DNA from 3 places in the Glutamicibacter halophytocola genome. Region 3 is predicted to be linked to each of the others. Evidence: riboswitches for the same ligand, from Rfam matches in the RefSeq annotation. Region 3 holds a riboswitch; each other region holds the start of a gene.

Region 1 (10,065 bases), 230 kb from region 3:
CTTGCATGATCGCCCCGGAGAGTCCCAGCGCTGCTCCGATGACCAGTGCCAGCACTGTTCGCGGCACACGTTTGACGACGGCCGCTTGCGGCACGTTGCCGCTGTGTCCTAGAAATCCTGCCCAAATGTCTGATGGAGCCACGTGCCGGGCGCCGATGGAAACTGATCCAACGGCCAGTATGAGCACTATCAGGATGGCCATAACCAGCCAGAACAGACGCCGACGGCGTGGCTGGCGAAGGGGTGCGCCAGCCACGCCGCGACGGGTAGCAACTGCATTCATAGTGAGGTAATTCCCCGACCTTCAACTTTCGGTGCGTGCGTCGAAGCCAATTGGCGGCTACTTGCCTGCTTTGGATGCTGCTTCATCTAGCAGGTCAAGGTAGTCATCGAGCACCCATGAAATTGCCAGCGGGGTGGGGTTTGCCGCGGTGCCCAGCGGTCCGCTTCCATCAAGGGCCACGATTGCTTCGTTCTTGACTGCCGGCATCTGCGACAGCAGCGGATCTGCTTCGAGCGTGTCAATGAGGGTGTCGTCGCCGTAGGTGACAATCACATCGACGTCTGAGAGCTCGTCAACGTTTTCGGCTGAGATTTCACCGGAGAATTTCACTTCGCCGCTGGAGGCTTCTGCCACTGCCTTGGGAGTGGTCATCCCCAGGTCGTCAAAGAATGCGGTACGGGTGTCGTGCGTGGTGTAGTAGTTGACCGTGGACAGGTCCGCTGGGTCTACGTGAGTCACGAACATCACCGATTTTCCGGTGATATTGGGGTGCTTTTCGAGACCTTCAGCAATGTCCTGTTCAATGCCCGCGATCATTTCCTTGCCTTCGGCTTCTTGGCCCATGGCTTCGGAGCTGAGTTCAATATTCTCGCGCCAGCTGGTGGACCATGCTGCTTGAGGGTAGGCGACCACAGGAGCGATTTGGCTCAGGGTGTCGTAGTCTTCCTCGGTGAGTCCCGAGTATCCAGCCAAGATCAGGTCCGGCTTGGAATCTGCTACGGCTTCAAAGTCCACGCCATCGGTTTCGTCGAAAAGCACCGGGGTGTCTCCACCGAGCTCGGTGAGCTTTTCCTCGACCCATGGCAGGATTCCGTCGCCGTCATCATCACCAAAGTTCGCTGCGGCCATTCCCACTGGGACGACGCCGAGCGCGAGTGGAACTTCTTGGTTGGACCAGTTCACGGTGGCAATGCGTTCGGGCTTCTTGGAGATCTCTGCCGTGCCCAGGGCATGTTTGATGCTCTTTGGGAAGCCTTGATTTTCTCCGGATGCGGCGGTGGCCTGTTCGTCAGAACCTGTTGCGGCTGATGAACATCCTGTCAGCGCTAATGCACCTGCGGCGATGAGGGCGGCAGGTTTCCAGAAGTTGCGGCGTGATGCGAGCATGGGTGATTCTCCACGAGGTGTCAGCGAGTGTGCCCAACAGGGGGGGTGCTTATTAGTCAGAGAACCATTGCCCGTAATAGGTGCAAGTCTCGTTTAGCAATCCACTTAGGTGAGCCTTTCCTCTCTATCGTATTGATCGCATGGAATGTTCGCAATCACGCGAAATTGACAATATTCGCGCAAAACTGACACGGCTATTTTGAATCGCGAAAAGTTGAGAGCGTAAATCCCGTATTCCGGCGAAATGCTGCACCCAGTGAGCTCTGGGAGCTGAAGCCAAGCAGTTGGGCAATATCCTGGAGGTCATCGCCTCGAGCCACCATTTCCATGGCTTGCTGTGCATGCAATGAGGCGACCCACCGTGAATAGCCGCTGCCCGTTTCAGCCTGAAACGCCCTGGAGATCGTTCGCCCGCTGACCCCCAACCGATCAGACCATTGCTGAAGGCCTAGCGCGGGCTGGGGCTCATCAACCATGCCACTGACTATTGGCTGCAGCAGATCCGCCTGTGGCATGTGAATGGACAGATGTCCTGGTGCGGGTTCCAAATTATCCATCGCTGCAGCTTCTGTGATGGCACGCGATGTTGGATTCAAGCCCGGATCCGCCAGGCGCTCCAAGAGCAGCCTCAACAGAGGTGTTATGACGACCGGAACAGGTTCCAGGGCAATTGGATCAACACTGTCGATCCCGAAATGGCTCATATTGCACACGCTCCCGGCGCAAGCCCGGCCTTCATGCAAGGCCCCGGCTGGCAGCCAGACACCTAGCACTGGCGTAATGGTCCACATTCGCGGGCCGACGCTCACTGTGGAAGCGCCACGCTGATTCCATAGCAGCTCGTGTGTTGGGTGGGAATGCGACGGCCAGCAAGTGTCGACGTCAACGCGCTCTTGAAAAAACCCGATAACGAACGGAACGTCGATAGCGCCTGCGGCGTAGGCCGGAAGCTTCCGTTCTTCAATCATGACCGCACCTCAGTTGCCTAACGCTCCACGTCCACCCGATAGATTCACGACTTCTTCTGGCCCAATTCTTAGATGGATGACCTACGCTAAAACTATAGAGCGTTCGTGTCTGTTGACATCGCCCCAACCTGCAGAGGTGATTTAGGATTTCCACTCCAAACCCAGAAGACAACGGCGGCGTTATCCCGCTGCCTTCTACGGCAAACCTGAGTTCAGGCGAACTACAAGAAATGACCCAGGCATTCCGGCTACAGTTCCAGCGATTCATGATGGAATACCAGTTTGCCGTCGACGAAGTTCTGACCAAAGTCTCGATTCTTCGTGAAGAGTTCCTCTACCTGCACAAGTACAATCCCATCGAGCACATTACTTCCCGGGTAAAAACTCCGGAAAGCATCATGCGCAAGGTGAGCCAGAGGAATATCCATCCTTCCCTCTCAGCCATCAGGGAGAACATCAGCGACATCGCCGGTGTCCGCATCACCTGCAGCTTTGTGAAGGACATCTACAAGGTGCTCAATACCTTGACCGCGCAAAATGACATTCGAGTCATCCAGATCAAGGATTACATCAAGAATCCAAAGCCAAGCGGTTACAAGAGCGTGCATGCCATCGTTGAAATCCCGGTCTTCCTCTCGGACGGACCGGTGAATGTCATTGTTGAGCTGCAGATCCGCACTATTGCCCAAGACTTCTGGGCCAGCCTGGAACACAAGATCTTTTACAAGTACGAAGGCGAAGTCCCTGCCTATCTGGCTTCAGAACTTGCCGAAGCCGCAGCCGTAGCCACCAAGCTTGATATGCAGATGCAGCGACTGCATACCGAGGTTCATGGCCACGATGCCAACGACGAAAACGCTAACGGGCAAGAAGTAGACGCGGAGGTAATACAAGGACTGCTCATGCTTGCCAAGGAAGCTTCAACGGGCAAGGAGCACCGCGACAAGGGCGCTACCCAGTAGCGCTAGTCCAAAAATAGAGCAAGGCCTCCGAGCGAAAGATTGTTGCGCTCGGAGGCCTTGTTCGCTACCGATATTTTCAGAAACGAAAAAGCCCCGAAATCCGGGGATTTCGGGGCAAAATCTGTAGCGGCGCCGGGACTCGATCCCGGGACCTCACGATTATGAGTCGTGCGCTCTAACCAGCTGAGCTACGCCGCCACAAGTGAGAAGCAATCCAGTAGAAGCCAAGAAAGCTTCTCACTCAGAGCCCCCTGCCGGAATCGATCCGGCGACCTCGTTCTTACCAAGAACGCGCTCTACCACTGAGCTAAGGGGGCAACGAGTAAATACTCTACACGGATTCCCGCACAAACAAAAATCGGCGCTCAACCCTCTAATTCGATACCGCTCAGGCGAATAACTACTAGTCAGAATTGATTATTGGCAATTTTGGCACTTGCGCGGCACAACCAGTGGCACAAAAGTGCTTTGGTGACGATGCTCACTGAGGGGAATTTGGTGATCAGCCTGCAATTATGCGCACCTTTGCGACACTTCTAATTTTCATGGCAAGCAAGCCCAGTACCCGTCGAACGCAGCAGGAATGTTGCAAGGGCTCCGGATACGAATAGGCGAGCCCCAAGAACTCCCCAAATGCGGCCAGAAGAACCAGATTTCATCGATGCTCCATGTGGCGCCAATAGACTTTTTCCCTGATCGGATACTGGCGCCTGGAAAACTTCTGCAGGCAGTGACCCGCCGCCCGCATTCCGGACTTGAGTAGTACGCTTGTGACCTCAGCTACAAATTCATTCAGGATTTTGCAAACGTCAGAAACCTGTGTAGAGTATTTACTCGTTGCCCCCTTAGCTCAGTGGTAGAGCGCGTTCTTGGTAAGAACGAGGTCGCCGGATCGATTCCGGCAGGGGGCTCGAAATAAGAGAGACAATCTGATTGCAGATTGTCTCTCTTTTCGTTTACCCAGAACTTTTATTCTGGACCGAATATGGCCAGGATTTCATCCTCGCTTCGCACAAAACATTTCGCTGGCCGATCGTCACCGTGTGGCCTATTTGCCTCCGATAGAAATTTTCGTGCTAGTGTCATCTGCGACCACACGGGAGCCCCATGGCAAGGGCTGAGATCGGACTGCAGCTGTCCGCGACCGTTGAACCTGTCCGGGTAATGCCGGCGAAGGAAGTGAGTTTCTCAATGGAACAATTTGAACAGCATTCCGCCCACTCTCTCGCGTTCCGCGAAGCCGATGGGATTTCAGTTCCGGTTACGCAGATCCAGCTTGCGGACTCCCCCAATGGCCAGCCCAACGAGCCGGTGGTTGTGTATCGCACCAGCGGTCCGGGAAGTGAACCAACGCAGGGACTGAAGCCGTTTCGGGAATCCTGGATTCTTGAGCGTGGAGACGTGCAGCGCTATGCGGGACGCGAGCGGAACCTGCATGACGATGGGCGTTCAGCGGTCCGCCGCGGTACTGCCAGCGATGAGTGGGCTGGACGTTCCGCTCCGCCGCTCAAGGCCGTAGACGGGGCAGCAGTGACTCAAATGCACTACGCTCGTGCTGGAGTCATCACCCCGGAAATGCGCTATGTAGCATTGCGCGAAGAATGCGATGTAGAGCTGGTGCGCAGCGAGCTTGCCGCCGGACGAGCGATCATCCCCTCGAATATCAACCATCCTGAATCCGAACCGATGATCATCGGCAAAGCGTTTCTCGTAAAGATCAATGCGAATATCGGCAATTCGGCAGTGACCAGCTCTATCGCTGAAGAAGTCTCCAAATTGCAGTGGGCCACCAAATGGGGCGCAGACACGGTCATGGACCTGTCGACCGGCGATGACATCCACACCACCCGTGAATGGATCATTCGAAATTCGCCGGTCCCCATCGGCACTGTGCCGATCTACCAGGCCCTGGAAAAGGTCAATGGCGAAGCGAACGCACTGACCTGGGAGATTTTCCGGGACACCGTTATTGAGCAATGCGAGCAGGGCGTGGACTATATGACCATCCATGCCGGCGTGCTCTTGCGCTATGTCCCGCTGACAGCCAACCGCGTCACCGGGATCGTTTCGCGCGGCGGATCCATCATGGCCGGATGGTGCTTGGCTCATCACCAGGAGAATTTCCTCTACACGCACTTTGACGAGTTGTGCGAAATCTTTGCTCAGTACGACGTGGCCTTCTCATTGGGCGACGGGCTGCGCCCGGGATCCATTGCCGACGCCAATGATGCGGCCCAATTCGCTGAACTTGATACCCTTGCCGAATTGACCAAGCGTGCGTGGAAGTACGATGTTCAGGTAATGGTGGAAGGACCGGGGCACATCCCGTTCCACATGGTCCGCGAGAACGTGGAACGCCAACAGGAACTGTGCGACGGCGCGCCCTTCTATACGCTAGGCCCGTTGGTCACAGATGTCGCACCCGGCTACGATCACATCACCAGCGCTATTGGCGCCACTGAAATCGCCCGTTATGGCACCGCCATGCTCTGCTATGTCACACCCAAGGAACATCTGGGATTGCCTAATCGCGATGACGTGAAAACCGGTGTGATTACCTACAAGATTGCAGCGCATGCCGCAGATCTGGCCAAGGGGCATCCTGGGGCCACCGCCCGCGATGATGCACTGAGCAAGGCGCGCTTCGAGTTCCGCTGGAACGACCAGTTCTCCCTGAGCTTGGACCCGGTCACGGCGCAGGAATTCCATGATGAGACGTTGCCTGCGGAACCTGCCAAGACAGCCCACTTCTGCTCGATGTGCGGCCCGAAGTTCTGCTCCATGCGCATCTCCCAGGACATTCGCGACGAGTACGGCTCAGCGGAAGCGCAAGCTGCGTTGGCGGGCATGGCGCAGAAGAGCCGGGAGTTCGTAGAAAGCGGCGGAAAAGTCTATCTCGGCGATGAGATTCCGGTAGGCAGTACCGCCCCGTAGAGCTGGTGCTGCGGCCCCTGTTGTTCTGGAAACGATGATGCCCCTGGATCAAGCCTTTCGGCTTGATCCAGGGGCATTATGCTGTGCTAGCTAATAAGCTGCAGCGAGTGCTGGCTTAGTAGTCGCGACGTCCACCGCTGCGACCCGAATCGCTGAAGCGATCCTTGCCGCCACGGCCACCGAAGCGCTTTTCGCCGCCACCACGACGGTCATTGAAGCCGCCGCCGCGTCCACCGCGGAATCCACCACGGTCGCCACCGCCGCGTCCACCACGGAATCCACCGCGGTCGCCTTCGTCATCGCCACGTGGCTTGCGGCCGGAATCCAGCTCCATGCTGATCAGCTCGCCGCCAATGCGGGTCTTGGACAGTGCACGCCACTGGTCCTTGCTCAGCTCTGCTGGCAGCTCAACCAAAGTGTGGTCCGAACGGATCTCAATGCCACCGATTTCGGAGGAGTTGAAGCCGCCTTCGTTAGCCAAAGCGCCAACGATCGAGCCTGGCTGCACGCGGTTGCGGCGGCCGATGGCCAAACGGTACATGGCGTTGCCTTCGGCAGCGGTCTTGCGGGCACGTGGGCCGCGGTCTCCGCGATCGCCACGGTCGCCTCGCTCTGGGCGATCGCGATCCATGCGGGCCTTCTTCGAAGCAGGAATCACTGGTTCGGTCATCAACAGCGGGCGTCCACCCTGGGCCATCAAGGCCAAAGCGGCAGCGATTTCCAGCTGATCGAGATCTTCGTGATCAGCAGCGAACTTCTCGACGATTTCGCGGAAGGTGGTCAGATCCTGGCCGCTGATGGTCTTGTCAATGCGATCGGTGAACTTCTGGATGCGGCGGTCGTTGACCGAGTCCAGGGAAGGCAGCTGCATCTGGGTCACCGGCTGGCGGGTAGCCTTTTCGATGGCACGCAGCAAGTACTTCTCGCGCGGGGTCATGAACAGGATCGCGTCGCCTGAGCGGCCGGCACGGCCGGTACGGCCAATGCGGTGCACGTAGGACTCGGTGTCATGCGGGATGTCGAAGTTGATGACGTGGGAGATGCGCTCCACGTCCAAACCACGAGCTGCAACGTCGGTAGCAACCAGGATGTCGATCTTGCCCGAGCGCAGGTTCTCAACGGTGCGCTCACGCTGCTGCTGAGGGATGTCGCCGTTGATGGCTGCAGCGGTGAAGCCGCGGGCCTTCAGCTTGTCAGCCAAGTCCTCGGTAGCCATCTTGGTGCGAACGAAGGTGATGACACCGTCGAATTCCTCGGATTCGAGGATGCGGGTCATGGCGTCCAGCTTGTGGGCACCCATGACCTGCAGGTAACGCTGGGTGATGTTGGTGCCGGTGGACTGCTTGGACTTCACGGCAACTTCCTGCGGGTTGCGCAGGTATTCCGAAGCGATGCGGCGGATGGTGCGTGGCATGGTTGCCGAGAACAGGGCAACCTGCTTGTCCTCAGGGGTGGCTTCCAAGATCTTGTCGACCTCTTCGGCGAAGCCCATGCGCAGCATTTCGTCGGCCTCATCCAGTACGACATACTGCAGGTTCGACAGGTCCAGGGAACCCTTGTTGATGTGGTCGATAACGCGACCCGGGGTACCGACGACTACCTGTGCTCCACGGCGCAGGCCGTTGAGCTGCGGGCCGTATGGCGAGCCACCGTACACTGGCAGAACGGTGAAGTTCGGCAGGTACTTGGCGTAGGAAGTGAAGGCTTCGGCGACCTGGAGGGCCAGCTCGCGGGTTGGAGCCAGAACCAGGATCTGCGGGGTCTTGGCTGGACCATTGGTGTCAGCCAGTTCTGCCATGCGGGACAGGGCAGGAAGTGCGAAAGCAGCGGTCTTACCGGTACCGGTCTGAGCCAGGCCGACTACGTCGCGGCCTTCGAGAAGCAGTGGAATGGTTGCTGCCTGAATTGGCGATGGCTTTTCGTAGCCAAGGTCGGCAAGCGAGGCAAGCACGCGGGCATCCAGACCAAGTTCGGAGAAGAGCACGGTTGGCTCTTCTGGGGTCTGGTTGTCGTCAGTGTTTACGGGCATGTCAGAAGACACGAAGAATTACCTCATTCGTTGGGGATGGGCCTTGGCCGTCCCCAAAGAAACGACGTATAGGCTGCACAGTCAGATACAAGTCACGCTCACCAAGCGCTCCCCTATGACATAAAGACCCGCACACACTTTGCGGAAAATACAACACGAGAAGGCTCCGGCCTCAAAAATTGGGCTGGATGCGAGAGGGATACCCTGATGTTCGCGAACACTTAACACTAACGTGTAACCCCTGTAATTGTCAGTGCTCAGCCCGTGTGAGATCGGGCACCGCGACAAAGCACGTAGTGTTATAGGTGTGAAAAATCCTCTATTGGCGCGACGCCCGGACGAGCCCGTCCCCGGTGGCCTGCTCATCGCCCAGGTGCTCTGGTTCCTTGCCGGAGTGCTGTTCCTTGGCTTTGGAGGCTTCCTGATTTATGAGCACAGCGACACGGCATCGCTGAACTTTGGCGCCGTTGCCTTGGCCTTGTTTTTTGCCGTGGCAGGCTGTGCCTGCGCAGTGCTCGGATACCGGCTATTCATCGGCGAGCGCTCTGCCCGCGCCAATTTGACCTGGCTCGGCGTGATCACGGCCCTGCCGCTGCTTCTGCGTTTCGGACGCTATTCCCTGCTCGCTGCCATCATCATGTTCAGCGTGGCCTTGATGTGGACGCCCAGCAGCAATCGCTACTTCAAGATTGTCTCGCCCAAGCCGGCGAAAACCCGACGGTAGCGCCAGCCACCTCACCGCGGAAACGATCAAGGACGCGGGGATCAGTTCTGAACTGAACCCCGCGTCCTTGATTTGTGCAGCCTAGAGGTTGGTGAAGGCCTTATCCAGGTCTTCGATGAGATCCGCTGGATCCTCGATGCCCACCGACAGGCGCAGCAGGTTCACTGGTACTGCCAGCTCGGTGCCCTTGACCGAAGCGTGCGTCATTTCCGATGGGTAGTTCATCAGCGACTCGATGCCGCCCAAGGACTCAGCCAGGGTGAACAACCTGGTGCTTTCGGCAATCTTGCGGGCCGCTGCTTCGCCGCCCTTGAACTGAACCGACACCATGCCGCCAAAGCCGCTCATCTGCTTCTTGGCAATCTCGTGGCCCGGGTGGTCCTCGAAGCCCGGGTACAGGACGCGCTCAACTTCGCTGCGCTCGCGCAGCCACTGGGCAACCTGTGCGGCGTTCTCCGAGTGGGCGCGCATGCGCACACCCAGGGTCTTCAGGCCGCGTGTGGTCAGGAAAGCATCCATGGGTCCGGAGACGGCGCCGACGGCGAACTGGATGAATCCGATCTTTTCTGCCAGTGCGGCATCCTTGACGATGACTGCACCGCCGACAACATCGGAGTGCCCGCCGATGTACTTGGTGGTTGAATGCACCACGATGTCCGCACCCAAGGTCAGCGGCTGTTGCAGGAAGGGGCTGGCGAAGGTGTTATCAACGACCAGCAAGGCACCGGCAGCATGGGCCACTTCGGCGACCTTGGCGATGTCAGTGATGGTCATCATCGGGTTTGATGGGGTCTCTACCCACACCAGCTTGGCCTTGTTCTTTTCAATGGCAGCAGCCAAAGCCGCTTCATCGGCCATATTCACCGGCGTATTGCCGATGCCCCAGTCACCGAGCACGCGGTCGATGAGCCGGAAGGTTCCGCCGTAGGCATCGTTGCCAAGAACGATGTGGTCACCCGGGCGCAAGATGGCACGGATCAGAGAGTCTTCCGCGGCCAGTCCCGAGCTGAAGGAGAAGGCATGCGTGCCAAACTCGGCGCCAGCCAGCTGTGCCTGCA
Region 2 (10,065 bases), 1.9 Mb from region 3:
TCCGAACTAATCAGCTTGGCCAGCTTGGCCACCTCAGCCTAGCTTTGCGGTTCCACTTCGTTTGCAAAGCTTCGGATCCGCGCTGGCGCTACTGGCCAGCGCGCCCGCGCGCTGCTGACTCGATGAGGTTGTCCCCGGCCAAAGCATGGCCCTTTTCCACGGCGTTGGCCCACTCGGCGCTGGGCGCAACAGCCGCCCAGCTCGAGTTCAATACGGCCATCAGCGTTTCGTGGACCTGTCGCGCCGGGGCTGCACCCGCCGCGTTGGCGATGTCGATGGCGCCGGTGGCATCAGAAAGCACTTCCACCTTAAAGCCCAGTGGTTCAGCAGCTGCGGCGGAGCCAATGACGCAGTTGTTTGTCATGTAGCCAACCAGCGTGAGCGTATCGATCTCCCGCTCTCGAAGCCAGGACTCCAAACCGGTGCCTGCAAAAATACTGGCGAAGTTCTTGGTGAAGCTATGCTCAGTTATATTCAAGCGATCGGAGATTTGCGGGTGCAGCGCAAAGGTTGACGATTCCGGGGCAAACACCGGGAACCCTTCCGGGGCCTGATGCTGGACCACTACTACGGGGATCTGGGCCTGTCGCGCAACGTCCATCGAGCGCGCGATGGCCGACACAGACTGCTCACGGTCGGGATACTGAATCTGCAGAAGGCCTTCAAAGTACTCCTGCTGAGCGTCGATAATGATCAATGCTCGACGTGGTGTTTCCATTGTTTTCTCTCCATCTTCTAGGTGTTGCGCCTGTGGTGGCGATTGCCGGGATCAGTTTTGGTAATGTTCAGCCAGCAGCCGCAGAGTTTGTGCCCCGCTGCCTTGCCAATAGCTTGCCGTCACTAGCATCAGCTCATCGGCACCGGTCGATGCCTGCAGCGCCTCGAGCCGCCGGGCCACTTGTTCAGCAGTTCCGGCAAGGGTGCGCTGGGCATACATCTGGATTATGGCCTGCTCCTGCACTGTCGCTGGATATTCGGCCACTTCTTTCGGATCCAAGAGCTTGAAAGATTCGCGCTTGAACATCCGCAACATCGCCATCGCAGTGCTGGTGGCTTCCGCCTTGGCAAATTCGGCGTCGCGGCTGGCGATGGCACTGAGACTGACCATCACGTACGGAGCGCCCAAAACCTTGGAGGGCGCAAAGTTGCCCCGATAGATGCGCAGTGCCGTCTCAATATCAGCGTCCCCGAATTGCAGGGCAAAAGCGTAGGGGCGGCCAAGGCGCGCGGCCAATTGAGCCGAATACGGCGATGAGCCCAGAATCCACAACGGGGTTTGACGCCCTGGAACAGCAATCCGATTCTCCTTGTTTTGCCAAGGCCCCGGCACGGCATGCACCTGGCTATATGGATGATGGTCAGGGAAATCATCGGCGAGGAATCCCAAGAGTTCAGCAACTTGCTCATCAAATGATTCGGCGCCCAAGTTCTCCCTGCGCAAAGCCGAAGCTGTGGCTCCATCAGTTCCCGGAGCGCGCCCAACTCCAAGATCTATTCGGCCTGGAGCCAGTGCTTCGAGCATGCCGAATTGCTCCGCAACGATCAGCGGCGCATGATTTGGCAACATGATCCCGCCCGCTCCGAGTCGGATCCGCTGGGTGTCCGCGGTAAGCCGGGCCATCATCAATGGAGGCGAAGCGACGGACAGAGCCGGCATCGCGTGATGCTCCGACATCCAAAAGCGGTGGTAGCCCATTCGATCGGCGGTTTTGGCGGTCTCGATGGTGTCGTTCAAGCCTTCTTGTGCAGACTGGCCCACTCCCGGACCACCGCCGGCATGGGCGGACAGGCCAAAGGGAGCTGAGCCGAACCGTGGCGCAGGATGCAATGCAAAACTCATTTCTCACGTTTATTGTCATTTTTACCGTGATGCTCACACTAGCATTAAATCACGTTAAAACAATCCTGATACCATGAGGTTATGCTTCAAATGCCGCTTCCTCCGAGCCCAGGTGCACAGGAACACTGCAGTATCGACTTGGTCAACAGTGAAATCCAGCTACCCAGCAACAAGAGTTTTGATGCGCTAGCTACACCTGAATCAACAACGCAGTGGCTCATCGAGCGGAACCTAGTCCCCCACGAGGCATCCTTGCAGGCTTATTGCCAGAACCGCCTGGCGACGTTGCGCGCCCAAATTCGCGAAGCCTTCACCGCAAGCACGTCGGGAACAGAAATTGGCCGAGAAGCATTGCGGGGCATCAATGGCGCGCTGCTGGCGGCACCCAACACTGCTCTGCTCAGGCAGGAGAACGGCAAAGGATTTTTCCGTGCCCTAGAGCACCCAGCGACGCAACTCACCGAGCACGCGCTCGCGGCTTTGGCAGAAGACGCTGCCTCGCTGCTCAGCGGCGATGAAGCAGACCAGCTGTCTCAATGCGAGGCAGAGCCATGCACGCGATTCTTCCTCAGAACCCACGGCCGCAGACAATGGTGCTCAACTCGTTGCGGAGACCGAGTACGCGCTGCCCGTTCCTACGCACGCAAAAAGGAACAAAAGCTCTAGCCTCGCCTGCGCCTCGGGAGCGCAGGGCATCTGGAGCACCTCGTTCGAAGGCTCGGCAGGGAACGGGCGGAAATCGGCCTGCAGGCCGGTGCCCCGCAGAAGTGCGGGCCGATGATTGACAAGCAAAGCCCGGTCAGGAAGCGCCCTTAAAGACGGAAGCAGCCCGCCTCCGAAAGGAGAACGGACTGCCATCTACAAGAAACCAGGCCCTTAGATCTTCTTGACGATAGAAGACTTCAGTTCCATCTGGCCAAAGCCATCAACTTTGGCAGCGATATCATGGTCGCCAGAGCCAGGAGTCAATCGAATATTGCGCACCTTGGTTCCAGCTTTCAGTGCGCTCTGGGCGCCCTTGACCTTCATGGTCTTGGTAATGCTGACAGTATCGCCATCCTGCAGAACGTTGCCTACTGCGTCCTTGATGACAGTTTCAATCGACTCGGATTCCTCGGCACTCGCGTTCCATTCATGAGCGCATTCCGGGCAGACCAGCAATGCATCAAGCTCGTAGGTGTACTCACTGGAGCATTGGGGGCACGGTGGCAATGTATCAGGCATGCGGCTAATTTTAGTTACTCTGAACGCCTATTGTCGAATGAATCGAATATCGAATAATCCTTGTAGATAGCGGCAAACCCCTTAGAGGCGACCACCTTCCACGAACCCAGAACACTGCTTTAAAACTACTTGTTTTGTTCGCCCTGTTTCGCTCATACTCAGGCATACGAGCTGATTCCCGCGACAGCGAAGCTAAGGGGCACATTATGTCTAAGCATCATAAGCACCGCAGCTACGGAGCGCAGTTTTCGGTCTCCCCCAAAGAGGGCTTGACCTTGGACGTTCTAGCCATGGCTGAAAAGGCTGGAGCCAAAGCAGGATACGCCGTGGCCAAAGAAGAGCTTTACCGCAACATCGCTTCCAGCCGGTTCCTCAACGAGCAGGAAACCGACGAGCTGCTCGCCGCAGCGCAGCGCGCCGGGTCGGCGGCAGCGCTGGCTGCAGCACGCAAAGTCCTCGACAAGACGCTTCGCACTTCCTTCAACCACCATCACCGGCCCGCAGAATCGGGCGCTTCGATGGCCATCGCACCTGAATTTCCAACCCCCGCCTACGAAGAACCCCTGGCCAAATATTCGCCACCGCTAGGCCTTCTGGATACTCCGCGCACCAAAGTCGACCAGCACGTTTTGACCATCACGCGGGTGGAATGGCTCAACGACCAGATGGTGCGGCTCATTGCCAGTGCACCAAACCTTGACGGCTACCGTTCCAATTCCGCGCTAGACGAGTACGTCAAGGTTTTTGTCGCGGATCCTTCGCTCGGCCTGGTTCCTCCCTACGATTTGCGCACCCTGCGCCATCGGCTGCCGCGCGAACAAGTTCCCCGCTCAAAGTCCTACACCATTCGCTGGGTCAACCCGGTCCTCAATGAGCTGGCTATTGATTTTGTAGTTCATGGTGCGCCAGGCACCGTTGGCCACTGGGCAGGAACTGCACAGCCAGGAGATCCCTTGGTCATCTCCCCGGCCCGCAGCAAGACGTCGCTATCGCTCAATGCCGACTACTACGTCCTAGCAGCCGATGAAGCTGGCCTGCCCGCTATTGCCAAAGTCCTAGAAGCCCTGCCCGCGCATGCCCAGGGAACTGCGCTGATCGAAGCGGCCGACAAAAACGCAATGTTTGACGTGAAACATCCAGAAGGCGTTGTTTTACAGTGGCTTTCTCGGGAATCAATGCCTGCAGGCAAAAGCAACGCGCTTCCGGCCGCGTTCCAATCGCTTCCGCTCCCAGCGGGCCAAGTGGGCGTCATCGCCCATGCCGAACGGTCCACTATCAAAGCCATCAGCCGGATCACCGAGTATTGGCATCTGAATAAGCATTCATCGCATATCTCTTCCTACTGGACCTTGCGTGAAGGCAGGTTGCATCGGTAGGTATCGCGTGGTGTTCGGCTGCGTGGAAAACCCGAATCTGGCCGCAATCCGATGGTCGGCGAGGCTCGGCCATGAACCAAGCTCCCCCGAAGTTCACCCAGTCGCTCTTGGCAACAAGAACAACGTCCCCGAAGAGTGCTTCAGTGTGCCCGGAATGATCTTCAGCACGCATCTGGTACCGAGCACAGCGAAATAACGTCTGATCAACGGAGGGTTCAGCTGGAGCTCCAGGTCAGCAGTTCACAATAACATCGCATAATGTGGTGATGGATTGCGGGACTCAACCTGAGCTTCCGGATCAACTTCGTGCAACGAGTCATGCCTAGGAGAAGCTTTCGTGCGTTCAAGTTTGCCCAAGGCCGCCGCTGCCATCATTGCTTGCCTTCTCGTTATTTCGCTGGGTGCATGCACGTCCACGACGAAGCCCGAAGTCCGTTACGCCAGTACCGCCGATGTCGAGGCCGACGGCTGGCCACGGGTCGTCACCGACGAGACCGGAGACCTCATCAAGATTCCGTCCAAGCCCGAGCGCATCGTCTCAACCTCCGTATCAGTGACCGGAACTCTATTGTCCCTCGACGCCCCGGTCGTTGCCACGTCCGTCGCACCACAGAACCCGGCAACAGACAAGCATGGATTCTTGAACCAGTGGGGCCAAGTGGCCTCAAAACGCTCGGTAGATGCACTCTATGAAATCGGGAATTTTGATCTCGAAGCTATTCGGGATCGCAAGCCTGATTTGATATTGGTCTCCGCCTCAGGCGCGGATTCCGAATTGGAGCATCTCGACCAGTTGCGGGAAATCGCCCCAACTCTCCTCGTCGATTACACCGAAAAGAAATGGACCGCGCTCAGCGCGGATCTAGCCAAGGCTACCGGCACGGAGGAAGCAGCGGCTCGCAACAACAGCATCATCAGCCAACGTGTTGCCAGCTTGAAACAGTCCCTGTCGATCCCCGCCGGCACCACGGCATCGATTCTTTCCTATCACCAGGGAAACATCTCCCCCATAGCCCAGAGCACCGGTCCGCATGCACAGCTGTTCGAGTCCCTGGGGTTCACCGTGCTGGATCCTCCAGCAGAGTTTGATACTTCCATGCAAGAACGCGAAGACTTCTCGTTCACCAGCTACGAAGGACTGGCCAAGTCCTTGCCGGGCGATACGGCCTTCCTGCTCTCCTCGGATCCAGAGGCCACCGAGCAGTTCTCTTCCGATGCCTCCCTTGCACAATTGCCTTCCGTTCGCGGAGGCAACGTCTTTGCGCTTCAGGAGTCATTCCTCCTGGATTTCTTCTCAACACAGAAAATCCTGGATTACTTTGAGAATGATTTCCCCGGCTTGGCTCCCGAAGCGCAACCACACAACTAGCCGCGCGCCAAGGCCACAGCCTCCGGAACAGCCAAACCAAGATTTCCACGCAAGGTAGCCGACTCGTAGCGGGTACGGAATCTGCCACGGCGCTGCAATTCCGGAATCACTAGCTCAATGAAGTCCTCCAGAGATCCTGGCAGGGACGGCGGCATCAGGTTGAAGCCATCTGCGGCCCCGCTATCGATCCAGAGTTCAATCTCATCTGCAATCATTTCCGGCGTTCCCACCATGGTGCAGTGGCCCCCGCCAGCAGCCAGCAGGCCGAGTAGTTCACGAACCGTGGGCTGGTGCAGCTCGATGAGCCGCAGAATCGTGGTGTATCGGCCAGCCGGGCCAGTGAATTCTTCCAGTGGCGGCAGATCCGGTACGGGTCCATCCAAAGGCCAGCGGCTGGTGTCCTGCTGCAAGAATACTCCCAGCTGGCGCAGAGCGTCCCCCGTTGGCAGCAATTCGTTCAGTGCACGCTGCTTGGCTTTGGCTTCTTCTGCTGTGCGCCCCACATAGGTCACCAGCCCGGGCATGATCAGCGCCCTGTTGTCCGAGCATCGCGAAGCTCTGGTGCGTTCGGAAAGGTCTTGGGCGAATTCGGATGCCATCTCGTGATCGGCTGCTACCGAGTAGATCGCTTCAGCGTGTGCTGCTGCCAGTTCACGGCCAGCTGGCGAGGAGCCTGCTTGGAACATGACAGGCTCGCCATGAACTGAGTTGGGCATATTCAAGGGACCTCGCACCGAGAAGTGCTCGCCTTCGTGATTGATTTCTTGAAGCAATCGCGTATCGGTGAAATTTCCGCCACGGTCAATTTGGACTGCTTGATGCGGATATGATCCCCACAACTTGCGCAAGACGTCAATGAATTCTGCGGCTCTGCCATATCGCTGCGCGTGCGCAGGCAGCTCGGTGAGCGAATGGTTCTGCGCTTCGGTATCCCACATGCTCGTCACCACGTTGATCCCGGCCCGCCCGTTGGACAAATGCTGCAAGCTGCCCAGCATGCGTGCCGCGTGGAAAGGAGAGTAGAAGCTGGCCGAGATGGTGCAGACCAGTCCGATATTCGTGGTGCATTGGCTGATCGCCGACAACAGCGTCACCGGCTCAAAGAACCAGGTGGGACCGGCCTGCGCAGCTGAGGCTGACACCGCTTGGCCATCGGCGAAGAACACCGCGTCCAACAGCCCCTTCTCAGCCAGCTGGGCCAGCTTGATGTAGTACTGGGTATCGGGAAGCTCTTCGGCCGCCGAGTCCTCGGCACGCCAGGCCGCTTGGTGATGCCCGGTTCCATAGAGGAACAGATTCAGATGTACCTGTTTCTTCTGGCTCATCCCTTCACCAGCCCGCCATCCACGATAAGGTTCTGACCTGTAACCCCACGAGATAGCGGGGAAGCGAAAAACAGGACGGTATCGGCCAGTTCCGCGGGCGTGGTGACTCGACGCAATGGCGTTCCCGAGGCGATCAGGTCGAATACTGCCTCGGGGGTCGCAGCCGAGGCGTCGGTGGTGCGCAGGAGCCCTCCAGAAACCATGTTGACGTTGATTCCTTCTGGCCCAAGATCATCAGCGAAGGTACGGGTCAGGGACAGCAGCGCAGCTTTAGTGGCGGTGTAGTCGTGGTACGGAACCACCGGGTGCTGGAATAGGTTGGTGCCGATATTGATGATGCGGCCAAATCCTGTTTGCCGCATTCCCGGCAGTACAGCCTGGATGGCAGCTACGGGAGCCAGCACCGATCCGGCGAACTGGGCACTGAGCTCTGCGGCGGAAATCGCTTCGGCGGTGGAGCGGGCGTCGCCATTAAAGGAGAAATCCACCAAGGCATTGTTCACCAGAGTTGTCACCGGCTGTCCAAAATGATCTTCGGCTTCAGCCACCATCGACTTGAGCGCAGATTCGTTGCGAACATCAGCCTGAATGGCTACTGCATCATTCGGGTAGAGCGCGACGAGATCATTGGCTGCTTGTTCCGAAGAGTTGTAATTGATGACGACTTTCGCGCCAGCTGCAAGGAAGGCCTTGCTGATGGCGGCACCGAGCCCTCGAGCTCCGCCGGTGACAAGAATGACCTGCTCTTCAAGTGGAAGGGCAATGGGGGTTGCTGGTGATTGGGTGTCCGTGCTCATCTTGTTTGAACTCCTTGACGGCGTCTGTTGGCGAATGGATTTTTGACCAAAGACGCGGACGGTTCAAGCACTTCGGGTGCACACATACGCAGAATCCAGGACATTCCCTTCGCCAGTACTAACTGGATCAGGTTCAACGGGTGTTCTCTCAGCCGCCCTGCGGCACCCCGTGTCACTGCTCCCATTAGTAGCACACGCACGGCTTAGCTGTAGAACATTACTTCATGAATCCCGCGCGTATCAGCACTCGGTTCTTGGGCAACCCGGGGTTGAGCGCCATCTGGAACCGTGATTTCCCGGCTCCATTCGGCAGCGGGATTTGCGCAACGCAAGGAAACCCATGCCACCACTTCGCTGCTTTCCCGACAAGATACAGATAAATCGGCCTTGAGGTCGGAAACCGAGTTGACCAATGCATATCGAGGAACAGAAACTCGATAGCCAGCAGGTCTCGACATGATCGCTAGAACTGGTTCACACCGATCTCACACTAAAACACGGCATGGACGCAGCTAAATGGTCCACCCCGCTTCATATAGTTTCCTAAGGGCCTGTCCCCCCTTGCCAACTGTCGCTTTCCTAGGAGTCGTACTTCCGCATGCAGCTGCTGCGCCGCGCAATCTCATTTGCACTCATCGCTTCATCCCTTGCCCTCACTGGATGCTCAACTCTTGATTCCATCGAGCAGTATCGAGTTCCCGACGCGCAGGCTGACACTACCCACAACAGCGCGGAGCAACGCGCCAGCTATGCTGACTCGCTTGAGTTGCTCGCGGATATCGACGTCAAGGGCCGTGCCCCCAAGACTGGCTATGAACGGGAAAAGTTCAGCAAGGGTTGGAAGGATCCGGACCGCAACGGTTGCGATGCCCGCAACGACATCCTGGCTCGCGACTTGGAACACGTGAAATACAAATCTGCGTCGAAGCCTTGCGTAGTGCTCAGCGGAACTTTCCACGACCCGTATACCAACACCACCATCAATTTTGTTCGGGGCCAGAAAACCAGCACCGCAGTTCAGATCGACCACGTTGTCGCGCTGTCGGATGCCTGGCAAAAGGGCGCCCAGCGCTGGGACCAGGAAGCTCGTTTCGAATTCGCCAATGACCCGCTAAACCTCATGGCCTCGGACGGGCCGACGAACGCGGCTAAAGGCGACAAGGATGCCGCAACATGGCTTCCTCCCAACAAGAGTTTCCGCTGCGAATACGTCTCACGCCAGACTCAGGTCAAAGCGAAATATGGGGCTTGGATGACCAAGGGCGAACACGATGCCATCGAACGCATCCTGAAGGCTTGCGTGTAGTTAGCCTAAAGTCGCAGTGAAAGATCCTCCTTAAGGGCTATCGTCAAATCGATGGATTTGTGACAGTATGGATATTACTCAAGCCAATAGCCATTATGTGTGGTGATTGTTGGCAAAATTTTCTGCTGCAAAGGTCAATGATGAAGACACGGTTGTCGGGAGCGCTCTTGCTGCTTGCCAGCGTGTGCCTTTTTGGTTTTGCCCTGAACGCCGCGCATCGAGACACAGCCATGGCTTGCTGGATCCTGTCCACAGTCTTCTTCATCGCGGCTGCCATGCTCATGCTCGGTGCCATCGTAGGAGCTTCCTCGGTCACAGCAACCAAATCACGCCACAACCGACGGCTCTAGCCGCATCAAGTTTTTTCGAAGCAACGTATCAACCACAGGCTGGTGCGTTGCTTCGACTATTTAACCGCTAGTTCTCATGGCCCTGCACAGCAATTTAACTCGCAGGCATCGACAGGTTCACCTAGATGCGATAGACATAAGTCTTGTCACACCCGTCACTTTTAGGAGTACCCATGTCTGCATTCGCGCAGATGAGAAAACTCAGTTTCGCCTCCTTGGCCACCCTCTCGCTCATGGCCACAGGAACAGCCATGGCGCAGGCAATGCCCACCGAGGAATCAATCAGCACTGCTTCCCCAGCAGCTGATCCTGTAACCCTGGATCTAGTTGGCATTAATGACTTCCACGGCCGCATCGCTGCCGATCGGGACTCTGCCGGCGCTGCAGTGCTCGCCGGAGCTGTGGACCAGCTGCGCGCCGAGAATGAAAACACGTTGTTCGTATCGGCCGGCGACAATATCGGGGCTTCGACCTTTGC
Region 3 (10,065 bases):
CCGGGCGATGCTGTTTGCGAATAGCTCGCAGGGCCAGCACCAGGCCGATGATCGCAGGAATGATCATCCCATACATCCACAGGGCCGAAGCCAGCGCCGGTCCGGGAAGGTATTGGTAGTACTGCATGCCGAGGATCAGCTGGTCATTGCCGACGTAGGATATCAATCCCACGCAGACATAGCAGCCGATCAGCGCCAGAGCCCCGGACCACAGTTTCCCTGAGGACACCGCAGCCCAGTACACCAGCAGGCCAAGCAGCAGCCAGGCTACTGCGACGCCCCACACCAGCGGCACGTCGTTTCCGGCGTAGCTGATGGAGGCGTGGATGGCAGTGCCGAACAGTCCTGCTACCAGGGCGGCAACAGCTCCGCGCCACAGCGCCGAGAGGTTGCTGCCCTGGTTTTTTCGCTGATTAGGCGCGAGCGCGTGCACGGGTTGCCTTGGCACGGTCATTGGCGTTCAGCAGCACCTTGCGGATACGGATAGCTTCCGGGGTAACCTCAACGCACTCGTCTTCGCGAGCGAATTCCAGGGACTCTTCCAGGGTCAGAGTCTGTGGCGGGGTCAGGTTCTCGAAGCTGTCCGAGGAAGCTGCACGCATGTTGGTGAGCTTCTTTTCCTTGGTGATGTTCACGTCCATGTCATCGGCGCGCGAGTTCTCGCCAACGATCATGCCCTCGTAAACCTCTTCGGTTGGCTTCACGAAGAAGCTCATGCGCTCCTGCAGGTTGATCATTGCGAATGGAGTCACGACGCCAGCGCGGTCGGCAACAATCGAACCGTTGATGCGGTATTCGATGGCACCTGCCCATGGCTCGTAGCCTTCAGCCAGCGACGAAGCGATGCCTGCGCCACGGGTTTCGGTCAGGAAGCGGGTACGGAAGCCGATCAGGCCACGTGCAGGAACCATGAATTCCATGCGAACCCAGCCGGTGCCGTGGTTGGCCATGTTGGTCATGCGGCCCTTGCGCGAAGCCATCAGCTGGGTGATGGCACCCAGGTACTCTTCGGGCACGTCAATGGTCATGTGCTCCATTGGCTCGTGGACCTTGCCGTCAACCATCTTGGTCACTACCTGTGGCTTGCCAACGGTCAGCTCGAAGCCTTCGCGACGCATCTGCTCAACGAGGATGGCCAGTGCCAATTCGCCACGGCCCTGGACTTCCCAAGCGTCCGGACGCTCGGTAGGCAAGATGTTCAGCGAAACGTTACCGATCAGTTCCTTGTCAAGGCGGTCCTTGACCTGGCGTGCGGTGACCTTGGCGCCCTTGACCTTGCCAGCAAGTGGCGAGGTGTTGATACCGATGGTCATCGAAATTGCTGGTGGATCAACGGTGATCAGTGGCAGCGGCTTTGGGTTCTCCAAGTCGGTGAGGGTTTCACCAATCATGATGTCCTCGATACCGGCCACTGCGACGATCTCGCCTGGTCCAGCTTCTTCAGCTGGAACACGCTGCAGACCCTTGGTAGCCAGAAGCTCGGTGATCTTCACCTGCTTCATGGTGCCGTCCTGGCGGGCCCAGTTAACCTGCTGGCCCTTGCGCAGGGTTCCGTTGATCATGCGCAGCAGGGCCAGGCGCCCGAGGAATGGCGATGCGTCAAGGTTGGTGACGTGTGCCTGCAGAACTTCGCCCTCTTCGTAGGTCGGAGCAGGAACGTGCTTGATGATGGTCTCGAACAGCGGCTCGAGATCTTCATTGTCTGGCAAGGTGCCATCAGCTGGCTGGTTCATCGAAGCGTAACCGGCCTTGCCCGACGCGAAGACCACAGGGACGTTCAAGATGGCGTCCAGATCCAGGTCTGGAGCTTCATCAGCCAGGTCCGATGCCAGGCCCAGCAGCAGGTCCATGGAGTCCGAGATGACGCCATCGATGCGGGAGTCCGGGCGGTCGGTCTTGTTGACCACGATGATGACTGGCAGGTTGGCGCTCAGGGCCTTGCGCAGCACGAAGCGGGTCTGTGGCAGTGGGCCTTCAGAAGCATCAACGAGCAGAACCACGCCGTCCACCATGGACAGGCCGCGCTCGACCTCGCCACCGAAGTCAGCGTGACCCGGGGTGTCGATGACGTTGATGGTCATGTTCTTGCCGTCAGCAGCTGGGCCGTTGTAGAACACGGTGGTGTTCTTGGCAAGAATGGTGATGCCCTTCTCGCGTTCCAGCTCGCCGGAGTCCATCACGCGATCTTCGGTTTCACCATGGCTGTCGAATGCGCCGGTCTGCTGGAGCATTGCGTTGACCAGGGTGGTCTTGCCGTGGTCAACGTGTGCAACGATGGCTACATTGCGAAGTTCGTCGCGACTAATGGTGTTAGCTGACATGCGTGAAGGCTCACTTCCGCTCGAGGATTTTGGGTCTAAGGAGTCGGGGCCAAAGTCGACCCAACAAACAAGTTTACGCTGTTCCAGCAAATACTCCGGCGCTCTGTGTCAGAACATACAAGAATTTCACGTAAAGTCGCGGAAAATCATGGGGTGGATTGGGTGGAAATCCAGTAGCGCAGGGTCTTGGACCCGTCGGCTGCTTCCAGGTAGGGAACCTGCGAGTCTGGAACTCCCCCGCACTTTAGTATCGTCGCGATGGAACCGAGATTCGTGCCCTCGCAGGTGACCAGCGCGCTCGACACGCCCGCCTCCTGGACTTCGCGCAGGCCAAACTGGCAAAGCGCAGTTGCCAAGCCACGGCGGCGGTGCTCGGAAAGAACTCCGTAGCCGATGTGCCCGCCATTTTGAAGCAAGAAATCGTTAAGCTCGTATCTCACCGAGACACGCCCTACCAGTTCGCCGTCATCAAAAGCGCCAAAGAGCGCCGAGCGCACCCAGCCCTGAGGGATATGCTCGCCGCGGCGTCCTGCGCTCATCCGGTAGGTGTAGTCCTCCCACAGCTCATCGGCAGACCACGTCGGCAAGAATTCGAAATCGTCGGCGAGCATGGCCCGATGGGCGTCGATGGCCTGCTGCTCGTCTTGACTAGCTAGTTCGCGGAATTCCAGTGCGGCTGAAAGGGTCATGAAGCCATTATGCCAGTGCACAATTCCTTGCCAGCCCAGCCTCCGGCTAGTAGGCGATTTCCTGCCCCTCGATTTCTGCGAACCACTGCACTGTCCCGCCATCCAGGCTGTAAACCTTGCCGGTTCCCGCCTGTTGCCGCGACATATGGCTGGCGGCCTTTCGGGATCGGACACCGCTCTTGCAAACCATCACGATGATGCCGGCTTCGCGTGGTATTTGCGCATGCTCTCCGGCCAGCAATCGGTCCAGTGGCACATGAATGCTGTGGGGAATAGCGGCGATGCCACGCTCCCACGACTCGCGCACATCAACGACGAGCACCTCGTTATCCCGTTGCATTGCAGCCAGCTCATGCACGCCCAGGCTGGCGAAAGGTTCTTCAACGGCGCAAGCCACCGGCTGGTACTGGCCCAGCTGGACGACCCGCTCGCGCTGCGGATCGGCGACAAATTCCAAGGACCGGACGCTGGCAGCCAAGGCATCGTAGAGCCAGAGCTTGCCGCTGAGCGTGAGGCCAATACCTGTAATCAGCTTGAGCGCTTCGGTGCTCATTACCGAACCCACGACTCCGCACAGTGCTCCGAAGACACCGCCTTCGGCGCAGCTCGGAACCGAATCAGCATCCGGGATTTCCGGGAAGATATCCCGCAGCATCGGGCCGGTTCGCGGGTCAAAAACCGATACCTGGCCCGAAAACTGGAAGAGTGTGCCCCACACCAGCGGGGTCCCGGTGATTTCGGCAGCGTCGGAGGCGAGGTATCTCGTGGCGAAGTTGTCGCTGCCATCAATGACAAGGTCGTAGGCGGCGAAAAGCTCCAGGGCGTTGTCTTCGCTGAGCCGCTGGTTGAGCGGATCAATGACGACAGTGCTGTTGTGTTCGGCGGCCAGCCTCTGCACGGAATCGACTTTTGGCCGGCCGACATCGGATTCGCGATGCATGATCTGGCGCTGCAAGTTCGACAGCTCTACCGAGTCATCATCGAGTACGCCGATCTGGCCTACTCCGGCGGCAATCAGATAACTGGCGATGGGACTGCCCAGTCCCCCGGCGCCAATGATCAGGACCTTGGCGTTGATGATGCGCCGTTGGCCCTCTTCGCCTACCCCGGGCAGGGTCAGATGCCGTGAATAGCGGGCCAGCTGGCCCGGATCGATCCCTGCGGCAGGTTCGCAGAGCGGTTGGCGCAGCATTAGAATTCCCCGACCAAGGTTTGCATCATTCCCTCCGCAGGCGAGGATGCAAGTGCGGTATCGCGTCGTGGAATCCTGCCGGCCAAACGGGCTGCGCGGCCAGCTCGCACAGCGTCCCTCATGGCCGCGGCCATCAGCGGAGCGTTATGCGCGCGAGTCACTGCGCTGGCCAGCAGCACGGCATCGCAGCCTAGTTCCATGGCCAGCGCCGCGTCGGAGGCTGTTCCCACCCCGGCATCCAGGATCACCGGAACATTGGCACGGGAAACAATGGTGGAAATATTGTGCGGGTTCAAAATTCCCAGACCTGAACCGATCGGAGCGCCAGCAGGCATGATAGCTGCCACGCCGGCATCCTGGAGCCGCTGCGCCAGTGCAGGGTCATCATTGGTGTAGGCGAAGACCTGGAATCCATCGGCCACAAGCTGCTCGGTTGCCGAGTACAGTTCCAGCGGATCTGGCAGCAAGGTGTGCTCGTCGGCAATCACTTCAAGTTTGATCCAGTCCGTTTCCAGCGCTTCACGGGCCAGCTGCGCGGTGAGTACCGCATCACGGGCGGTGAAACACCCTGCGGTATTAGGCAAAGGAATGACGTTGTTGCGCTGGAGCAGCTCATAGACATTGCCTGCCCCGGCAGCAGAGAAATGGCGGATGGCAACGGTTGTCAATTCCGTGCCAGAAATGGTGAGCGCGCTATCCAGCGTGGTTAATGAGGTGGCCCCTCCGGTGCCCAGGATAAGCCGCGAGGAAAGGGTGCGCCCGGCGACGACAAAAGGATCGTTGTTGAGATCCAGCTCGGTGAATTCTTGCGATTCCATGCTTAGCCTCCCTGGGCTGCCGTAACGAGTTCTATGCTGTGCCCGTCTTCAAGAGCTTTGCTGTTCCAGCTGCTGCGGGGAACGACTGCGCCGTTCACGGCCGCGGCCACCCCCAGCTTGCTGCCGTCGACTGCTTTTGAATCTGCGTCGAGTTCCTTGCCGATTTGCGCGCTGATGAATTCGCGCAGGCTGGTACCGGCCTGCAGCTGAACTTGCTGGGAATTAAAAATGATGTTGATCGATGTCATCCGAGTGCCTCCAGTGCGGCGGTTGCGGAAAGTGTTGGAAAACGTTGCGGATCAACGTCATTCAACAGTGGATTTCTTTTGTTGTTTTCAGCGAGATCCGCAGTCAGTTCGGATCCCAAGGGGCTGAGCAGCACCCCATGGCGCGAATAGCCAGTGGAGAGCACCAGCCCCGGGTCAATGCGCCCGATCAGCGGGCGGTCATCGGCGGTTGCCGGCCTTGGCCTTGCGATGACTTCGTTCAGCGAGCAGTCGATAATTCCCGGGACAAGCCTGCGGGCGTTGTCGAGCAAGTTGTACATGGCGCCCACATTGACTTCCGGGTTCTGGTCTTCCCGAACGCTGGCGCCGAGCACGAGGCTGCCGTCCTTGCGCGGAACCAGATACACGTTCTGCCGGTGGACGATGCCTCGAATAATCCTGGTCAGCAAGGCGGGGCCCGGCGGGCTTTGAATCCGCAGGATGTCGCCGTGCACCGGGCGCAATGGCAGCTTGCCCAGTCCTTTCACCGTGCCCAGCGCGGTGGCGATAATGGTTTGATCGGCTGCGAAAACTTTTCCTGAAGCCGTGCGAACGGCGCAGGTGCCTGATCCTTCGGTGATCAGTTCTTCGGCCTGCTCATGGACCAGGTCGTTGTGGAAGTGCTGGAGCAGGATGCGCACGACGGAACGGGGATCGATCTGGTGGTCTTCAGCGCAGAGCACCGCCCCGGAAATATTGCTGGCCAAGGCTGGTTCCAAGGACCTGGCTTGGCTCGGCAGCAGTTTTTCGGCGGACAATCCCAATGAGCTCTGCAGCTCCACGAGATCGTGGAGCGCTTCGCGGTCGGCAGGTTCTGCCGCGACGACCAGGGTTGAGCTTTGCAGGTAGTCGGGACGCACGCCCGTGGCCGCTTCCAGGCGATCAACGAACTGGGGGTAGCGGGCGCTGGATGCGGACAGCAACTGGTGCAGGGGGCCTTGGCCCCAGACGGTTTCGGCAGCTGGGGCCAGCATCCCGGCCGCTGCGTAGCTGGCGCCCTGGCCAGGTGCCGGGTCGATGATGGTGATGGTGTGGCCGCGTGAACTGAGCTCGAATGCGGTGGCTAGGCCGATGATTCCGGAGCCAACAATGTTGACATGCACAGTGGCACGCTTCCTTCCTACGGCGGCATGACCCGCATCAGGTGTAGCGGTCGGCTCAGTGCCCTCTCAGCCTGGTCGGTTTCAGGCTCCCGCGGAGTATTTGCGATTATAAGCATGAGGCAGCCCTGAAAAGCGAACTGCAGTTGACTTAGTTCCGTCATCTTTTGTGATGTACTTACCGGCATGGCGCAACAGGAATATCCCTCAGAATTGCCCGTCGATTCTCAACTATTCAGAGCGGTTGCCGGTCTGGAACAGCAGCTTCTCAGTGCCTCGCTGCGTGGCAACCGAAAATTGCTTGGCGAAATCCTGCATGAGAACTTCTTCGAAATCGGCGCAAGCGGAAGAACGTACGACCGGGATCAAGTCATGGAATTGCTGGCCACTGAAGATCCTTCCGCTGAGCGGTTGCGCGTTAGCGAGCCCTTGGCCATCCGACTATCAGAAAACCTCATCCAATTGCGCTGGAAGGCCAGCGGCCATCGCCCGGCACTTCGCAGCTCATTATGGTTCCGCGAGCAAGGCAAGTGGCAGATGCTGTTTCACCAAGGCACGCTCACAGGCCACGGCGGAAGCAAGCCTGCAGGGCCTGGCAGCGTCCGGGCAACAGGCGTTGCCGAGGAATTCAGCGTGAGGCAGCTCAGCGCGTTGGACGCGGGCTCCGTATACGAGGCGTTCATTTCCCATCCGGATATGCGGCGCCAAGGCGATGCCGATACGCCGGCAAAAGCACGGGCCTACGTAGATGCCCTGTTGAACGGCGAACAAAGCCAATTCCCGTTGGCGATCACTGCCAATGACCGGTTGATCGGGCTTGTTTGCGGGACGCTGGATCATTCAAATGCCAATGCTTGGATTTGGTACTGGATGCATCAGGAGTATCGCGGTCGTTCGCTCACTACGAGGGCAGTTGCCACACTGGCGAATTATCTTTTTGATGATCTTGATTTCTACCGCTTGGAGCTTGGCCTGCGGGCCAATAATCCCGGTTCACGCAGCGTGGCCGAGAACAATGGTTTTCTGCGTGAAGGAACCGAGCGGGGCAAATTCCTTGTCGACGGTGAACGCATCGACGTCTACACCTACGCCCGGCTAAGAACGGATCCGCCCGGCGCTGTAGCTCCGCTGCCACTTCGCCTGGCCTAGGGCTAGGCCCAGACGCAGAAACGCCGCGGAATCCTCAGTGGATTCCGCGACGCTCCTGATGTCCCCTTAGGTTCTGTTCGGGATGTTTATATGCCTGGCGACGTCGGCGGTGCCGGTGGTGCCGAATCCGGGCCGTTGGAGCTCAGCTTGTCGGTATCGATCTTGTTCAGGGTGCGAGCTGCTGCTTCGCGGCCGCCAAGCCCGAAGGCCAGGGCCGCTGCCAGGGCTGCGCCGATGACAATTGCACCGAAGGCCATGTTGATGATCGAGTCCGCGATGCCCATGTATTTCAGGCCCATTGCAACGAACAGCGCAATGGCCGTGTAGCGGATAATCTTCGACGCAGTGGTGTCGCCCATGAACTTGCCGATCACGTTAGCGACGACGAAGCCTGCCGCAACGATTGCTGCACCGAAGAGGATCTTGCCACCCAGTTCCAGAATCTCATTGAGGATATTGGTGATTGCCGGGAAGTTCAGCATCTGCGCTGCCATCACGCCGAAGAACAGCACGATAGCAATCTTCACGATGCCGGCAATGATGCCCGATGCGCTCTTGCCTTCTGGAACAACGCCCCAGCCGGCAACGACGCGATCAGTGCCTACACCGTGCAGGGTGGACTCCAGCAGCTGTCCAACAAACTTTGCAATCAGGAAGCCAACTGCCAACAGCACCAGTGCCATGATGACCTGTGGGATGGCGGTGAAGACCAGTTGAAGCATTTGCTCAGCAGGCTGCGAAATGGCTGCGATTCCCAGGACCTGCAGTGCAGATATGGCAACAACCAGAAGGATCAGGGCGAAGACGATATTCGCGATGATATCGACGATCTTTGCTTGGGCCTCGCGAGACTGGACTTCATCTACCGGCTCATCGCCTGGAGTCAGCTTGCGGACTAGTCCGCTGAAGTCGACAGTTCCCAGGCCAGTGGTCAATAGCTGGCGAACAATGTTTGCGATGACGTAGCCAATGAAGAAGATAAAGCCGGCGCCGATGAGGTTCGGGATGAATGCCATGACTCCGCCGAGCAGGCCCTGAACTGGCGTAAGAACTTCAGAAAGTGCAAAGACCTGAAGGATTGCCACGAGGCCAAAAAGCCAAACAATCAATCCAGCGACCTTGCCAAGAGATTGGCCTATTTGAGCTCCGTCGTTTCCCTGCTTCTGCAGGAATTTCACCCTGGTCACTAGCTTGGCTGCAGCCCAGCGAACTATTCGCGCCACAAGCCACGTAATGATGAGAATGACTAGCGCAATGGCTACCTTTTGTAGCATTGACGCCCAGTCGATGTTGCCTAAGACGTTCTCAGTTTGCATGTCTGCTCCTTCAACGTAGGGACACCTCGACCCTACGATGAAGGACCAGCTCTGACTAGGGCAAAGAGTTGATTTTATAGCCTGATTCATTGGAGTTACACAGCTCCAACTGCGAAAACCGCGTCTTCCAGACAAGGATTCAACTAAAACCGTAGAAAGTGATTTCAAACACTACTGAAACGCAAAAAATTCGAAAGTTCTCAAATCGTCTATTCCGTGAATTTCCTTGGAGTGACTTGTAGTTTTTACTTTCCAGCGCTAGTTCACGAGTAGAAAAGTTGAGCTTTAACTATTTATTCAACTACTTCACTGACGACCGAAGCCCCGAGTTCGACCGTGCGTGAGACAGTGCAGTATTTATCGTGCGACAACTTCACGATTCGCTCGACCATGCTGGCTGCTTTGCGGCCCTCTTCAGTATCAGGGAATTTCAAATCGAACCCGAGATGAATGTCATCCATGCGGCTGGCACCGTCTTCGGAAATCTTGTAGCCGCTGGCTCGCACATCAAATTTCTCTGGTTCGCTGCGACGAGTCGTCGCTACGTCAACATCGATTGACGAGCAGCCGGCAATAGCTGCGAGCATCAGCTCCACCGGTGTCAGCAGTCCATCACCTTGGCCAAATTCAACGCTTGCCCCTGTTGCAAGGCTGGTGGCTGTGTACTTGCTCGATTCGGTGCGCTGAACAATAACTTCACGAATTTCTCGGCTGTTTTCACTCATGAAACTATCGTGCCACGTTATCCACTCGCGAGAAGTCATAACGACATAAAAGCCGCGGTGAAGACTCTTGAACAGCAATTGGCACCTGCCGGAACCCGCAGTTTTGGAAAAATTCAATGGCAAGTGTCCGTTGCGCGTCCAAATGAACGCCAGCTTCCGGGCTGTGTTCGATGATGTGGCTCAGGAGCAATCTGCCCACTCCATGGTGGCGATCAGCATGCCTCACCCAAAGAATTTCAATTTCCGAATCATTCCAAGCGGCGAAACCCAGAATCTGATCGCCTTGTTGGGCAATTCGCACGTGCAAAGTTTGCGAATATATGGATTCCAGAGCCGTGGCTACGGCATCGAGGTCATGTGCCGAGAGGAAATCAAGGCGGCATTCAACAGAGCTTTTCCAGACATCTAACAAGTCCGGAACTTCATCGATGCTCGTCCATTCGCGAAGGACAATCGAGTCTTCCATAAGCTGATTCCTGCTTTCGAACA

Evidence for each region. Region 3 has a riboswitch for thiamine pyrophosphate ahead of thiO (glycine oxidase ThiO). Riboswitches for the same ligand answer to the same signal wherever they lie in the genome.
Region 1: another riboswitch for thiamine pyrophosphate. It lies ahead of thiC (phosphomethylpyrimidine synthase ThiC); the one in region 3 lies ahead of thiO (glycine oxidase ThiO).
Region 2: another riboswitch for thiamine pyrophosphate. It lies ahead of AOZ07_RS01805 (3-oxoacyl-ACP reductase); the one in region 3 lies ahead of thiO (glycine oxidase ThiO).

The regions. Positions count from the first base shown of each region.
Region 1 is NZ_CP012750.1:2,676,360-2,686,424, forward strand. It holds gene AOZ07_RS12350 (FecCD family ABC transporter permease) at 1-283, opposite strand, end outside; gene AOZ07_RS12355 (iron-siderophore ABC transporter substrate-binding protein) at 341-1,390, opposite strand; gene AOZ07_RS12360 (helix-turn-helix transcriptional regulator) at 1,585-2,094, opposite strand; gene AOZ07_RS12365 (GTP pyrophosphokinase) at 2,589-3,320, shown strand; tRNA gene AOZ07_RS12370 (tRNA-Met) at 3,445-3,518, opposite strand; tRNA gene AOZ07_RS12375 (tRNA-Thr) at 3,566-3,637, opposite strand; tRNA gene AOZ07_RS12380 (tRNA-Thr) at 4,160-4,231, shown strand; TPP riboswitch at 4,407-4,516, shown strand; gene thiC (phosphomethylpyrimidine synthase ThiC) at 4,512-6,254, shown strand; gene AOZ07_RS12390 (DEAD/DEAH box helicase) at 6,370-8,283, opposite strand; gene AOZ07_RS12395 (hypothetical protein) at 8,591-9,007, shown strand; gene AOZ07_RS12400 (cystathionine gamma-synthase) at 9,089-10,065, opposite strand, start outside.
Region 2 is NZ_CP012750.1:390,909-400,973, reverse strand. It holds gene AOZ07_RS01845 (NADPH-dependent F420 reductase) at 1-42, shown strand, start outside; gene AOZ07_RS01840 (isochorismatase family protein) at 89-718, opposite strand; gene AOZ07_RS01835 (LLM class flavin-dependent oxidoreductase) at 770-1,840, opposite strand; gene AOZ07_RS01830 (CGNR zinc finger domain-containing protein) at 1,922-2,506, shown strand; gene AOZ07_RS01825 (zinc ribbon domain-containing protein YjdM) at 2,717-3,064, opposite strand; gene AOZ07_RS01820 (siderophore-interacting protein) at 3,271-4,440, shown strand; gene fepB (Fe2+-enterobactin ABC transporter substrate-binding protein) at 4,778-5,809, shown strand; gene AOZ07_RS01810 (NtaA/DmoA family FMN-dependent monooxygenase) at 5,806-7,134, opposite strand; gene AOZ07_RS01805 (3-oxoacyl-ACP reductase) at 7,131-7,931, opposite strand; TPP riboswitch at 8,018-8,111, opposite strand; gene AOZ07_RS01800 (HNH endonuclease family protein) at 8,530-9,237, shown strand; gene AOZ07_RS01795 (hypothetical protein) at 9,375-9,587, shown strand; gene AOZ07_RS01790 (bifunctional metallophosphatase/5'-nucleotidase) at 9,761-10,065, shown strand, end outside.
Region 3 is NZ_CP012750.1:2,442,322-2,452,386, forward strand. It holds gene AOZ07_RS11185 (hypothetical protein) at 1-433, opposite strand, end outside; gene typA (translational GTPase TypA) at 414-2,321, opposite strand; gene AOZ07_RS11195 (GNAT family N-acetyltransferase) at 2,468-3,010, opposite strand; gene AOZ07_RS11200 (ThiF family adenylyltransferase) at 3,057-4,202, opposite strand; gene AOZ07_RS11205 (thiazole synthase) at 4,202-5,020, opposite strand; gene thiS (sulfur carrier protein ThiS) at 5,023-5,268, opposite strand; gene thiO (glycine oxidase ThiO) at 5,265-6,389, opposite strand; TPP riboswitch at 6,387-6,492, opposite strand; gene AOZ07_RS18440 (GNAT family N-acetyltransferase) at 6,573-7,535, shown strand; gene AOZ07_RS11220 (mechanosensitive ion channel) at 7,622-8,851, opposite strand; gene AOZ07_RS11225 (OsmC family protein) at 9,145-9,576, opposite strand; gene AOZ07_RS18235 (GNAT family N-acetyltransferase) at 9,581-10,042, opposite strand.